One region of the Paenibacillus sp. plas6 genome, then DNA from elsewhere that is predicted to be linked to it. Evidence: a T-box and tRNA genes for the amino acid it is inferred to sense, from the RefSeq annotation. Region 1 holds a T-box; the other holds one or more tRNA genes.

What was found. The T-box of region 1 lies ahead of pheS (phenylalanine--tRNA ligase subunit alpha). A T-box ahead of a tRNA ligase gene usually reads a tRNA of that ligase, here a tRNA-Phe.
Region 2: it encodes a tRNA-Phe, which carries the amino acid that the T-box ahead of pheS (phenylalanine--tRNA ligase subunit alpha) is inferred to sense. The anticodon was not compared.

What each region holds. Positions count from the first base shown of each region.
Region 1 covers NZ_CM170151.1:3,572,360-3,580,087, forward strand. The annotation lists gene AC2TDL_RS15700 (aldolase catalytic domain-containing protein) at 1-486, shown strand, start outside; gene AC2TDL_RS15705 (Glu/Leu/Phe/Val family dehydrogenase) at 890-2,266, opposite strand; gene AC2TDL_RS15710 (copper resistance D family protein) at 2,477-3,670, shown strand; T-box leader at 3,764-4,021, shown strand; gene pheS (phenylalanine--tRNA ligase subunit alpha) at 4,311-5,345, shown strand; gene pheT (phenylalanine--tRNA ligase subunit beta) at 5,411-7,728, shown strand, end outside.
Region 2 covers NZ_CM170151.1:1,723,783-1,731,510, reverse strand. The annotation lists rRNA gene AC2TDL_RS07700 (23S ribosomal RNA) at 1-1,607, shown strand, start outside; tRNA gene AC2TDL_RS07695 (tRNA-Met) at 1,742-1,818, shown strand; tRNA gene AC2TDL_RS07690 (tRNA-Val) at 1,822-1,897, shown strand; tRNA gene AC2TDL_RS07685 (tRNA-Asp) at 1,905-1,981, shown strand; tRNA gene AC2TDL_RS07680 (tRNA-Phe) at 2,010-2,085, shown strand; tRNA gene AC2TDL_RS07675 (tRNA-Tyr) at 2,095-2,180, shown strand; tRNA gene AC2TDL_RS07670 (tRNA-Lys) at 2,196-2,271, shown strand; gene chvE (multiple monosaccharide ABC transporter substrate-binding protein) at 2,506-3,570, shown strand; gene mmsA (multiple monosaccharide ABC transporter ATP-binding protein) at 3,661-5,196, shown strand; gene mmsB (multiple monosaccharide ABC transporter permease) at 5,196-6,362, shown strand; gene AC2TDL_RS07650 (substrate-binding domain-containing protein) at 6,421-7,434, shown strand; gene AC2TDL_RS07645 (cache domain-containing sensor histidine kinase) at 7,466-7,728, shown strand, end outside.

The sequences.
Region 1 (7,728 bases):
ATTCGTGAAAGTGTAGTTGATATTGTATATATTGTTGACTCTTACGGCAGCTTAAAACCAGATGATATGGCTTATCTTGTAGATAAATTTAAAGAGCACCTGCCTAACAAACGTTTAGGTGTTCATGCTCATAATAATTTGCAGCTTGCTTTCGCTAATACGTTGCTAGCAGCAGGTAAAGGCGTGGAGCTGCTAGATTCATCTGTTTATGGAATGGGTCGTGCGGCAGGGAACTGTAATACTGAGCTATTGGTTTCAGAGCTGCAAAACGCTAAATATAATGTACGTCCGGTGCTCGATATGATTGAGAAATATATGATTCCGATGCGCGAAAATGTAGAATGGGGATATATTATTCCATATATGATTACTGGAATTTTGGATGAGCATCCTCGTTCAGCGATGGCTTGGCGCAGAACTGAGCAAAAGGATCAATATGTTGATTTCTATGATCAGCTCACAACTCCAGAAATGGCAAACAAATAAGTAAATTGCCAATAAAGAGGCTGAGGGAAGCTTCTATACGAAAAACTCCGAAAGCAGTATATTCGGAGTTTTTTTATTTCGGCTAAAGATAACTGTTGAAATTTGCTGCCCTCCAAAATCTTGCTTTAATATAAAAAGGGAATGGATTACATGTATTAATTGTATGTTGAAAGGTTCGTAATTTTGCATTCAGTCATTACAGTCATTACAAAAGTGTGATTACTTACTGAAAGGATGATTACAATGCCTTTAACACACGAATTTGGGATAATTGATGATTTTGACAGTCGAAAAATATACGTTAACTATTTTGCAATAGGATGTGAACGGGGGAGCACCTGCTACTCAACACTGCATAGTTAAAAAGAAAAGGCTGGTTTTTTCCAGCCTCATAAGTTTTGTATTAATATAGTTTTCCTTGGCGATAAAGAATGTTACATAATCGATTAACAGCGTGATTATAACAACATTGACGCAAGTTTTGCGGCTGATCAAAGAAAGTTGGAAGCACTTGATCGAGCGTATCGGTCATTTGCTTGTAGAGCAGCTCATAGACATGCTCCTCACTGTAATATTTCGTTTCTCTGCCTTGCAACCATTCAAAATAGGAGACAATCACTCCACCAGCGTTGGCTAATATGTCTGGAATAACCACAATATGTCTTTTAGCTAATGCATCATCTGCCTCACCAGTAATAGGGGCGTTTGCGCCTTCTACAATAATTCCTGCTTGCACAGAATCAACATTATTTTTATGAATTTGCTCCTCTAGGGCAGCTAGAAATAACACATCAACCTTTTGGTAAAGCACTGCTTCTCGGTCTAATATCTCTGCTTCAATTCCTGCTAATTGCAGCTGCTCCTTAGTTGTCGGCAGCTCACCATGATTTTGCTTAGCATAAGCAAGCAAACGATCAATTGCTAAGCCATTTTCATGATATAAGGTGACGTTACGATCGCTAACTGCTACTACACGATGCTTGTAACTATCCGTAAACGCCTCTTGCGCGACAACTGATCCTACGTTACCAAAACCTTGTACAGCAATAGATAGTGGCTTATTTAGATAAGGCAGGAGGCTATTGACATATGGATTGTTTAGTGCTTTTAGCTGAGATAGATGCGTGCTTACATAATTGTTCAGTAAATATTTCAGTACAAAATAGACCCCTTTACCCGTTGCTTCACGTCTGCCAAGCGAGCCGCCAAATGCGATGCTTTTTCCTGTGAAGCTTCCTAAGTAAGGTTGACCTGGATGCGTGCTTTTATATTCAGCGGTCATCCAATCCATTTCTCGTTCGCCTGTGCCCATATCAGGAGCAGGAATATCTTTATCGGGACCTAAAATATCAGAAAAATATTGCACATATTTTTTACAAATTTGATAAAGCTCACGCTCTGAATATTGCCGCGGGTTAATGCCTACTCCGCCTTTTGCTCCGCCGAATGGAACGTTATGCAATGCATTTTTCAAAGTCATTAGTGCAGCGAGGTTAGTTACTTCATCCTCATTTACCGACTCATGAAAACGAATGCCGCCCTTGTATGGCCCTAAGGCGTCATTATGTTGGATACGATAGGCTGGAATGCGCACAACGACACCGCTATCGAGCGTAATTCGTAAAAATGCTTTATGAGTTTTGTTAGGAGTAGATAAAATTGCTCCTAAGGATTGGAACGCTTGCTCTCGTTTCGTACCAGTTAATTGTGGTAAGATAGAAGTGTTTGCTAATAATACACGTAAAGATTGTTCAACGATTGCACTTGTTTGTCTGCCCAAAAGTATTCATCTCCTTAATCATTTTTTCGAACTAATACATAATTATGATGTACGTATGCGCTTTAAAGATACTCATGGAAGGATGATCTAAACATTTTAGAGCGCAGACTGTTGCCGTTAAGAAGAAAGTAATATCTTGTTGCATTATAATCATCATACTACATTTTATGTAATTGTCGATGACAGTGAAAGCAAAGGAAGTGTAAAGTGATGGATATTTTGATATATTGTATAAAACTGCTTGTTTACTTATTGCTTATCGTAATTTCCGGAGATGTGCTAGTTAACAGCTTTGTTCCTTCGACGGTTAGCCTACAGCGGCAAGAACGATTACATAAAGGTATGAAGCAGTTAGCAAACGTTCTGTTGCTTGTGATTGTACTTGCAATCTTCGTGCAAATCATTAGCTGGACACAGCAACTTGAACCCGAGCTTAATCAGCTTATCTCGATGCTGTTAGAGGAAGCAACAGGAAGAGCATGGTTAGCACTATTTGTATCGAGCTTGCTGTTTTCACTGCTAAGCAGTAAATACTTTATGGCACGGATTGTGCTTGTGTTAGCTATGCTGCTAGCTGAAAGCTTTAACGGGCATGCAGCTGGAAATAGTGTTTTAGTTTTATTTGATTTTGTTCATCTTTCCGCTGTTTCGATTTGGGTTGGCGGAGTAATTAGTTTTTGTTGGCACTCGCGAGAAAGTAAGGAAGCGGCGATTAGCTTTTTAAAAAATTATGCTAAGCTGCTTTGGTTAACTATCGCTATTGTCAGTGCGAGTGGCTTGATTATGGCATTAAATATTTTACCTAGCTGGTATTACTTATTGTATACGAGCTGGGGAATTATATTAATACTGAAAATAGCTGCTGTGTTATTAGCGCTTTGGTTAGGTTATAAGGCGAAAAATAAACTGACTCATTATGCGGCTAATCAGAGGGAGCAAACAAACAAAGCTCAACTACTTCGTCCGATATTGATGGAATTTGCAGTACTGCTTGTTGTTATCGCCTTTGCAGCATTAATTGGCATGCTTAGCCCAATGCCAAGCGGAGAAAAAGCACTGAATTATCATCAAATGGGTGAAGAATTGCATTACACGATTAAACTATATCCTAATGCTCCAGGTCCAAACGACGTAAGTTTAAGCTTATGGACGCTTAAGGAGGAAGGAGAAATCGAGTCAGTAGAGCTTAGTTTGCAAGCTCTTGAAAAGCAAAAGGCAGTTCCAAGAGTTTTCCAGCTAGAAGCAGCACAACTAGACGATGATTTTGAATTTCCTGGCTTTAATGAATCTCGTTACACGTTAGCTGGGCTGACCTTACCTTATCCAGGCAAGTGGCAGGCAGAGGTTACTATTACGTTTACTGATGGCAGAGAAAGACAATTTAGTTTGGAGTTCGACAATTAACACAGGCTGTTGTCTTAAGTATCATTTCCCATTCGAAGGTTGCGTGAAAGGTAGCTTTTGCATATAATATAAATCATACTTTACAATTTCAGATGTAATGCGTTGAAGGAGACAAGTACGCAATTCCACTATACAGGGAGAAGCAGTCAGAGATTGAGAGCTGCTTTATAGCTTAGGCTTGCCGAAATTCACTCCGGAGCATGAGCTTGAACCTTTTACCCAGTAAAAGCAGTAGAGCATCACGTATTCCCTACGATACAGGGGTCTGAGAGTCGAGAACAGGTTTTACATGCTAAGAATTCAATAACTCGGCTGAATTAGGGTGGTACCACGGTTATTTCCGTCCCTTGGGGGATAGAAATAACCTTTTTTTGTGCAATGAGGTTTAAAAAGCGGACTTTGATGCCGAAGGATTTTCACTGAAGATAATTCGACGTCGCATTTCGCACGCTAGCGAAAGCTCCGTTGCTCACGTAGAAATAGCCTACGCTGCGCTACTCGCTTTCTAACTAGCGAGCAAACTGCTCGGACCTGAAAGCCCTGCTTTTTAAACTTTGATTGGAATGAGGTTTACAAGCGGACTTTGATGTCCCTTTTACCAATTAATAGCTGTAAGGTAGATTTAATGGAGGCGAATGTAATGAAAGAAAAATTGGAAGCATTGCGCGCAGAAGCGCTCGCGGCATTAAGCAATATTCAAGATGCCTCAGCACTGCAAGAGCTGCGTGTAAAGTACCTTGGTAAAAAAGGTGCTCTAACTGAAGTGCTGCGCGGTATGGGTGCACTAAGCGCTGAAGAAAGACCTGTTATTGGTCAAGTTGTTAATGAAGTGCGCGCTGCAATTGAAGAAGTAATTGAGCAAAAGCAAGCACAAATTCAAGCTGAAGAAACGAATAAGCGACTACGTGAAGAAACGGTCGATGTTACGCTACCAGGCCGCAAGCTTGCAACAGGTGCTATTCATCCGCTTAACAAAGTAGCGCAAGAAATAGAAGATATTTTCGTTGGTCTAGGCTATTCTGTTGCAGAAGGTCCAGAGGTAGAAACGGATTTCTATAATTTCGAGGCATTGAATTTGCCAAAAGATCACCCTGCACGTGATATGCAGGATACCTTCTATATTACTGAAGAAATTTTAATGCGTACGCAAACTTCGCCAGTACAAGTTCGTACAATGCAAGCACATCACGGTAAAACACCAATTCGTGTAATTTGCCCTGGTAAAGTATATCGTCGTGACGATGATGATGCAACGCATTCATTCCAATTTAATCAAGTGGAAGGTCTCGTTGTCGGCAAAAATGTTAGAATGAGCGATTTGAAAGGCACGTTGCTGCAATTTGCTCAGCAAATGTTTGGCGAGAATACACAAATTCGTCTTCGTCCTAGCTTTTTCCCATTTACTGAGCCTAGTGCAGAGGTCGATGTCACTTGTGCACAATGTGGTGGCTGCGGCTGTCGTATGTGTAAAGGCACAGGCTGGCTAGAAATTTTAGGCTGTGGTATGGTTCATCCGCGCGTACTTGAAATGGGCGGATATGATCCGGAGGAAGTAACTGGCTTCGCATTTGGTATGGGTATTGAACGGATTGCATTGCTTAAGTACGGAATTGATGATATTCGTCATTTCTACACGAACGATACTCGCTTCCTCAATCAGTTTGCACGAATGTGAGTTAACGGTTGTTTCTGCAAGTAGCAGCTTTAGAGCTAGAATAGTTTTAGAAGGGAAGAAGATCAATGAAGGTTTCATATAAATGGCTTCAACAATATGTTGATTTGTCTGGTATTTCAGCTGCCGAACTAGCTGAAAAGATGACTAGAGGCGGTATTGAAATTGATATTGTAGAGGCTAGAAATAAAGGAGTATCAGGGGTAGTTGTTGGCTATGTAAAGCATAAAGAAAAACATCCTGATGCAGATAAGCTTAATGTTTGTAAAGTCGATGTTGGCACAGGCGAAGAGTTGCAAATCGTTTGCGGCGCACCAAATGTAGCAGCAGGTCAGCATGTACCAGTAGCAGTTATTGGCGCTAAGTTGCCTGGTGATTTCAAAATTAAAAAAGCTAAATTGCGCGGTGTTGAATCCCAAGGGATGATTTGTTCTGCGAAAGAACTAGGGTTAAACGATAAATTATTGCCTAAGGAGCAACAAGAGGGCATTTTGGTGCTTCCTTCTACACTTGAACTAGGTACACCAATTGAGCAAGTGCTAGATCTTGACGACGAGGTGCTAGAATTAGATTTAACACCTAACCGTTCTGATGCGCTTAGCATGCTAGGCGTAGCCTACGAGGTTGCGGCACTTACTGGTCGCGAAGTAAATCTTCCTGAAGTATTTATTGCTGATACACCAGAGAAAGCAAGTGACAAAATTACCGTTTCAATTGAAAATAAAGAGCTGTGCAGTCATTATTCTGCCCGTTATATAAAAGGGGTTAAGGTGGCACCTTCACCGCTTTGGCTGCAAAATAAACTAATTGCAGCGGGAATTCGTCCGATTAACAATATCGTTGACGTTACGAACTATGTAATGCTGGAGTATGGTCAACCGCTTCATGCATTTGATGGCGATAAAATTCCTGGCGGCAACATTGTTGTTCGCTCAGCTAAACCAGGAGAAACGCTTGTAACTTTAGACGATCAAGAACGCAAGCTTGAGCCGCATATGCTAGTTATTGCAGACCAAAGCTCACCTATTGCACTAGCTGGGGTTATGGGCGGAGCTAGCACTGAGGTTACACCAGAAACTGTAAATATTATTTTGGAATCTGCACGCTTCGCAGGTTCATCCGTTCGTAAAACTTCTCGTGAGCTGGGACTTCGTTCAGAATCTAGCTTGCGCTTTGAAAAGGAAGTGGATCCAAATCGTGTCATCCCTGCACTAAATCGAGCTGCTGCGCTAATCGCTGAGCTTGGTGAAGGTTTAGTATTGGATGGAATTGTGGAACAAGTGGTTTCACCTGGTGAAGCGAAAAGAATACAAGTTTCACTAGAGAAAATTAATGCTGTACTTGGAACTAGCTTGTCCAGCATAGAAGTTCAAACGATCTTCTCTCGCTTAGGATTCCCATATGAGGTTCAAGCAGGCGATTTGTATACAGTTGAAGCTCCTACCCGTCGTGGTGACTTACAGTATGCTGTTGACATCATTGAGGAAATTGCTCGTATCTATGGCTATGACAATATCCCAACAACACCAATTCATGGGGAAATCATTCCTGGAGCATTAACGAAGCCACAAGCGATTCGTCGTGAGCTGCGCAAACGTCTTTCTGACTCCGGAATGCTAGAAGTAATTAGCTACTCCTTCACAAGTGCGAAGCATACAACAATGTTCCCAGAGCTGGCGCCAAATACGCAGGCGATTAAGCTGCTTATGCCAATGAGTGAGGAGCGCAGTGTACTAAGAACAACACTTATCGCACAACTTATTGATATTGCAACCTATAATCGTAACCGTAAAAATGAATCGCTTGCATTATTCGAAATTGGTTCGGTGTTCCATACAAACGAAGCTGTGCTAACAGAATTACCAAAAGAAAAGCATCGTTTTGCAGCATTGCTTACTGGAGAACGTTTATCTGCTAGCTGGAATCAAAAAGCAGTTTCTTACGATTTCTATGATGCTAAAGGCGTTGTTGAAACCATTGCTGCAGCGCTTGGAGTTAGCGACTATATTAGCTTTGAAGCAGCTCAACCTGAATCTTTCCATCCAGGTCGTACTGCAGCAATTATGCTAAATGTTAATGAGCAAAAGCAACTTCTAGGTTATGTAGGCCAATTGCATCCTGAAGTGCAGCGTGCTGCTGATTTGCAGGACACTTACGTAATTGAATTTGAACTTGCTCCGCTATATGAATATGCAAGCAGTGATATCGTATATAAAACGCTACCTCGTTACCCAGCCATTACACGAGATATAGCAGTTGTTGTTGCTAAGGAAATTCAAGCAGGAGATATGCTGTCAGCAATTAAACAAGCTGCCGGAGAATTGCTTGAGTCTGTTCAAGTATTTGATGTATATACTGGTGAACGTCTTGGTGCAGATAAGAAGAG
Region 2 (7,728 bases), 1.8 Mb from region 1:
AGATAGGTGAGAATCCTATCCGCCGTAAGCCTAAGGGTTCCTGAGGAAGGCTCGTCCACTCAGGGTAAGTCGGGACCTAACGCGAGGCCGAAAGGCGTAGTGGAAGGACAACAGGTTGAAATTCCTGTACCACCGTAGTTGTTTGAGCGAAGGGGTGACGCAGAAGGATAGTGACGCGGACTGATGGATGTCCGTCCAAGCAGTGAGGCTGGTGAGTAGGCAAATCCGCTCATCGAAAGGCTGGGCTGTGATGGGGAGCGAAAATTGCAGTAGCGAAGGTCATGAGTTCAGGCTGCCAAGAAAAGCCTCTAGTGAGACGAAGGTGCCCGTACCGCAAACCGACACAGGTAGGCGAGCAGAGCATGCTAAGGCGCGCGGAAGAACTCTCGTTAAGGAACTCGGCAAAATGACCCCGTAACTTCGGGAGAAGGGGTGCCCCGGTAGGGTGAATAGCCCGAGGGGGCCGCAGTGAAAAGGCCCAATCGACTGTTTAGCAAAAACACAGGTCTGTGCAAAGTCGTAAGACGACGTATACGGGCTGACGCCTGCCCGGTGCTGGAAGGTTAAGGGGAATGGTTAGGCGTAAGCCGAAGCTATGAACCGAAGCCCCAGTAAACGGCGGCCGTAACTATAACGGTCCTAAGGTAGCGAAATTCCTTGTCAGGTAAATTCTGACCCGCACGAATGGCGTAACGAATTGGGCGCTGTCTCAACGAGAGATCCGGTGAAATTTTAATACCTGTGAAGATGCAGGTTACCCGCGACAAGACGGAAAGACCCCATGGAGCTTTACTGCAGCTTGATATTGGACTTTGGTACGATCTGTACAGGATAGGTGGGAGCCTAGGAAGCATGAGCGCCAGCTTGTGTGGAGGCGCCGTTGGGATACCACCCTGATCGTATCGGAGTTCTAACCTGTCGCCCTGAATCGGGCGAAGGGACCGTGTCAGGTGGGCAGTTTGACTGGGGCGGTCGCCTCCTAAAGCGTAACGGAGGCGCCCAAAGGTTCCCTCAGAATGGTTGGAAATCATTCGAAGAGTGTAAAGGCAGAAGGGAGCTTGACTGCGAGACCCACAAGTCGAGCAGGGACGAAAGTCGGGCTTAGTGATCCGGTGGTACCGAATGGAAGGGCCATCGCTCAACGGATAAAAGCTACCCTGGGGATAACAGGCTTATCTCCCCCAAGAGTCCACATCGACGGGGAGGTTTGGCACCTCGATGTCGGCTCATCGCATCCTGGGGCTGAAGTAGGTCCCAAGGGTTGGGCTGTTCGCCCATTAAAGCGGTACGCGAGCTGGGTTCAGAACGTCGTGAGACAGTTCGGTCCCTATCTGTCGCGGGCGTAGGAAATTTGAGAGGAGCTGTCCTTAGTACGAGAGGACCGGGATGGACGTACCGCTGGTGTACCAGTTGTTTCGCCAGAAGCACCGCTGGGTAGCCAAGTACGGAAGGGATAAGCGCTGAAAGCATCTAAGCGTGAAGCCCCCCTCAAGATGAGATTTCCCAAGTAGTAAGACCCCTTGAAGACGACGAGGTAGATAGGCTGGGGGTGGAAGTGCAGCAATGCATGGAGCTGACCAGTACTAATCGGTCGAGGGCTTATCCTAAATGATTCGTAAGATGAGAAACTTTCTATCCAGTTTTGAAGGTGCAAACCTTCAATATAAAACTTACATTATTGTAAGTAAAACTATTGACAAGTCCATGATTATTCAGTAATATGGACAAGTCGAAAAAATGTGGCGGTGTAGCTCAGCTGGCTAGAGCGTACGGTTCATACCCGTGAGGTCGGGGGTTCGATCCCCTTCGCCGCTACCATATGGAGGATTAGCTCAGCTGGGAGAGCATCTGCCTTACAAGCAGAGGGTCGGCGGTTCGATCCCGTCATCCTCCACCATTAATGCGGAGCTGTGGTGTAGAGGCCTAACATGCCTGCCTGTCACGCAGGAGAACGCGAGTTCGAATCTCGTCAGCTCCGCCATTTTAATGCAAAAAAATTATAAAAATGTGGCTCGGTAGCTCAGTCGGTAGAGCAGAGGACTGAAAATCCTCGTGTCGGCGGTTCGATTCCGTCCCGAGCCACCACTAATTTGTGGAGGCTTAGCGAAGTGGCCAAACGCAGCAGACTGTAAATCTGTTCTCTTACGAGTTCGGTGGTTCGAATCCATCAGCCTCCACCATTTTCTCTTAATTGAGAGCCATTAGCTCAGTTGGTAGAGCACCTGACTTTTAATCAGGGTGTCGAAGGTTCGAGTCCTTCATGGCTCACCATTTTTTACAAACTAGAGAGGTAACTCTCTTTTTTTGTTTTAAATACTATTGATCATGCTAATCTGTAAACTTAATAATAACGGTAGAGTGGCTTGAAGCAAACTTGTTTCAAGCCACTCTTTTTCATTTTATGCACGTTAAAAAATTATAAATATTAGCTAATTTATTGGAAAGACATGTAAACCTTTGGAAACTACACTATTAGTGTAACGATAAATTGAAAGGGGTTACAAAATGAAAAAAATAGCCGTAATGATGATTGTTACTTTACTGACTGTAGTACTTGCTGCTTGTTCCTCAAGCGGAAGCAGCGGTAAGGGGAGTGTTGGTATTGCGATGCCAACGAAATCTTCTGAACGCTGGGTTGCTGACGGAGACAATATGAAGAAGAAATTTGAAGAACTCGGCTACAAGGTTGACTTGCAATACGCAGAGGATGTTATTGAAAACCAAGTCTCACAGATTGAAAACATGATTACGAAAGGAGTAGACGTATTAGTTATTGCAGCGATTGACGGTGAATCCTTAACAGAAGTATTACAAAAAGCAGCAGATGAAAAGATTGCAGTAATTTCCTACGACCGTTTAATTCGTAATACTCCTCATATTAGCTACTATGCAACGTTCGATAATTTTAAGGTTGGCGTGTTACAAGCAAGCTATATTGAAGAAAAGCTTGGTTTAAAAGAAGGGAAAGGACCATTTAATATTGAGCTATTTGCTGGCTCACCTGATGATAACAACGCATACTTCTTCTTTAATGGAGCTATGAGTGTACTACAACCGTATATCGACAGCGGTAAATTAGTTGTAAAGAGCGGTCAAACACAAATGGAGCAAGTTGCAACTCTTCGTTGGGATGGTGCAACTGCACAAGCGCGCATGGATAACTTGCTAAGCGCAAACTACACAACGGATCTCGTACATGCTGTACTTTCTCCATATGACGGCATTAGTATCGGTATTATTTCTTCACTTAAAGGAGTTGGCTATGGTTCAGCAGATAAGCCTATGCCAATCATTACAGGTCAAGACGCAGAGCTTGCATCTATAAAATCGATTATTGCAGGTGAACAAACATCTACAATCTTCAAAGATACTCGAGAGCTAGCTAAAGTAGCAGTTTCTATGGCGGAGGCTGTGTTAGAAGGTAAAGAAGCGACAGTTAACGATACAGAAACCTATGATAACGGTGTGAAGGTTGTTCCATCTTACCTTCTTGAACCTGTAAGTGTTGATATTACAAACTACAAAGAAGTGTTGATTGATTCAGGCTATTATTCAGAAAGTGACTTTTAATTATAGGTGAAGTAAAAAAATGACTTGGTAATCACGTATTACTAAGTCATTTCTATTCCTATCCATTCTATAGAAATGGGAGTGTGTCGATTGGAAAAGATAATCTTAGAAATGCGGAGTATTACGAAAACATTTCCAGGTGTAAAAGCACTTCATAACGTGAACTTAAAGGTGCGTGAAGGTGAGATTCATGCACTTATGGGGGAAAATGGAGCAGGAAAATCAACGTTAATGAAGGTGCTATCCGGTGTATATCCATCAGGAAGCTATGAAGGTGAAATATTCTTTGATGGCCAGCTTTGCCAATTTAGAGATATATCAGATAGCGAGCGAAAAGGAATCGTTATTATTCATCAGGAGCTGGCACTAATTCCATTGCTATCGATTGCAGAAAATATCTTTTTAGGCAATGAACGAGCAAAGAAGGGAATCATTAATTGGCATGAAACTGAGCGCGAAACAAAGAAACTGCTAGAAAAGGTTGGTTTATCTGAACATCCAACAACACTAGCCGGTTTAATTGGGGTCGGTAAGCAGCAGCTGGTGGAAATTGCGAAAGCTCTTTCGAAAGAGGTTAAGCTGCTTATTTTAGATGAGCCTACTGCCGCTCTGAACGAAGAGGATAGTGAAAACTTGCTGAACTTGTTGCTGCAGTTTAAGGAGCAGGGATTAACTTCAATCATAATATCTCACAAGCTTAATGAAATTATGAAGGTAGCAGATGCGATTACAATCTTGCGCGATGGTCAAACGATAGAAACGCTGTATATGGATAAAGATGAAATTACCGAGGAACGAATTATTAAAGGGATGGTTGGACGCGACTTAACGCAACGTTATCCGACAAGACATGCGAATATCGGCGAAACATTCTTTGAAGTTCGCAATTGGACTGTACAGCATCCTACACAAGCAGGACGAATCGTCATAGATAATGTCAATTTTCATATAAAAAGAGGAGAAATTGTTGGGGTTGCAGGCTTAATGGGTGCAGGACGGACTGAGCTTGCGATGAGTATATTTGGCGAAAGCTACGGCATTAAAAAGAGCGGAGAAATTAAGAAGGACGGCAAAGTTTTACAGATTAAGTCGATAAGTGATGCAATCGAAGCAGGAATTGCTTATGTAACTGAAGACCGTAAAGAATATGGATTAATTTTAATTGAAGATATTAAGCGCAATATTACGCTTTCCAATCTTAAGCGAATTTCCAAGTATCAAATTGTAAATGATCATCAGGAGCTAAAGGATGCAGAAATATTTCGTCAACGTTTAAGAATCAAAACACCGAGCGTTCATCAGATTACAGGTAACTTGTCCGGCGGTAACCAACAAAAAGTAGTGTTAAGCAAGTGGATTTATACAGAGCCAGATATATTGTTTTTAGATGAACCGACAAGGGGGATTGATGTCGGAGCAAAATATGAAATTTATACGATTATTCATGAGCTTGCAAATGAAGGAAAAGGAATATTAGTCATTTCCTCGGAGCTGCCAGAACTGCTAGGTATTTGCGATCGCATTTATGTAATGAATGAAGGGCGCTTTACAGGAGAAGTTACGCGAGCAGAAGCAACTCAGGAGCTGCTCATGAAATATATGACGAAAGGACGGAATGGAGCATGATCGAGACGATCAAGACACTTGTTAAAAACAACATAAGACAATATGGAATGTTTGTAGCTTTAATATTAATCATGCTGTTGTTTGAAATTATTACGAATGGTACGTTAATGAAGCCATTAAATATAACAAATCTAGTATTGCAAAACAGCTATATTCTAATTTTGGCAATTGGTATGCTATTAGTTATTATTACAGGTCATATTGACTTATCAGTTGGGTCAGTTGCTGCATTTGTCGGGGCAGTGTCTGCGATAATGATGGTAAATTATCAAGTCCCTTTTATACTAGCTATAATTATTTCAATCATAATTGGTGCGCTTGTCGGGGCATGGCAAGGATTTTGGGTGGCGTATGTACGAATTCCTGCATTTATCGTAACGCTGGCTGGTATGCTGCTGTTTAGAGGGTTAACGATGCTTGTACTAAATGGACAATCGGTAGCTCCTTTTCCTGATGGGTTCCGTGCGATTAGTACAGGGTTTATCCCGGATATTAATCATGGCGGCAGCCTACATCTGGTAACCATTTTTTTAGGCGTGTTTCTTTCAATTTTGCTTATTGTATTTGAATGGAGAAGACTATCGATAGAGAAGAAATATGAATTAAAAACAACTCCGATGCTAGTTGTAATTGCTAAGCTGGTAATATTAATCGCAATTATTAATTATTTTTCTTATATCTTTGCTTCTTATAAAGGTTTGCCAAATATCTTTATTCTATTATTTATTTTAATTGCGCTATATAGTTTTGTAATGAAGAAAACGGTAATCGGTCGTCATATTTATGCGCTGGGCGGCAATGAAAAAGCAGCAAAGTTATCTGGGGTAAAAACGAAAAAATTAACGTTTTGGGTTTTTGTAAATATGGGTGTTTTGGCAGCTTTAGCAGGTCTAGTATTTTCTGCACGGTTAAATGCAGCGACTCCTAAAGCGGGTGTCAATTTCGAGCTGGATGCAATTGCAGCGGCATTTATCGGAGGAGCATCGGCTACTGGCGGTGTCGGTACGGTCATTGGTTCGATTGTAGGCGGTTTAGTAATGGGAGTCATGAATAATGGAATGTCGCTAATTGGTTTAGGTATCGATTATCAACAAGGAATTAAGGGGCTTGTCCTATTGTTTGCGGTTGCCTTTGACCTATATAATAAAAATAAATCTTCTCATTAATAGGGAGATTTGGTGTCTATTGTAACTGATTGCAATGAACAGTTGGGGGTCAATGGTGATGAAGAAGCTCTTATTTCTGTATCTGATTGTCATTTTGGTTGCGTTTTCATTTTTTTATACGATGTTTATCCGAGGCAGCGATTCAGAAAGTTTAGAGCGTGAAGTTGGACTAAAGGGCTCCATGGATGAAAAGTATGTAATGGTCAACTTTTTAACAGGCATTGACTATTGGAAAAACGTTTTAAAAGGATTTGAGGATGCGGCGTCTTTGCTAGGCGTTTCTATCGAATATAAAGGTTCAACCCAATATGATGTGCAGGAACAAATTATTGTGCTAGAGCAAGTGATCGCGAGAAATCCGGCAGGAATCGCCTTATCGTCGATGGACCCTATTGCGCTAAATGAAGCAATTAATAAAGCGGTTGATGCCGGAATTCCAGTTGTCATGTTTGATGCGGATGCTCCTGCAAGTAAAGCTTATTCGTATATCGGAACGAACAACTTTAACGCAGGTGAAACAGCAGCACATAAAATGGCAGAGCTATTAGATAGTCAAGGAGAGGTTGCCATTATTACATTAATCAATCAACAAAACCATATAGAGCGAACCGAGGGCTTTGTCACGACAATAGCTGAACATTATCCTGGCATGTCAGTTGTAGCGACAGAGGATGGAAAGGGTGATTTGTGGACGAGTGAGCAAATCGCAATTGAACTAATCGAGAACTATCCTGAGCTTAAAGGAATCTTTGTTACTGAAGCGAATGGCGGTATCGGAGTAGGGCATGCCTTAATGTCTGAAGGAAAGGTTAATGAGCTTGAAGTAATTGGCTTTGATACCGATAAAGGCACTTTAGATATGATTAAGTCAGGTGTATTGTCCGCGACAATTGTACAAGGTACATGGAATATGGGATACTGGTCGCTTATGCAGCTATTTCATTTAAATCACCAGCTTGTTGAACCGATTTCTAATCAGCAGGACACAGGAGTATCACCGCTTCCGATTAATGTCGATACGGGAGTATCAGTAGTAACTAAGGAAAATGTCGAGCATTTCTATGTCAAATAGAAATAGAGATTAAAGGTTAAGGAGTGATTCGATGTTTTCCAAGTGGCTACAGATGAATAACTGGTCAATTCGTGATAAGTTAATTATTCATTTTTTGTTGATTAGTATACTTCCGTCTCTTTGTATTACACTTTTTATTTCATGGACGGTTAGCAATATATTAGAGAAGCAGTCGAATACTCATTTGCTGCAGGTCATCGGCAACGTTAGCAAATCGTTAGATGTGCAAGCAGGCAGCATCCAAAATATTAGCTACTTTATTTCAATGAATCAGGATGTGCAACGATTTTTGGA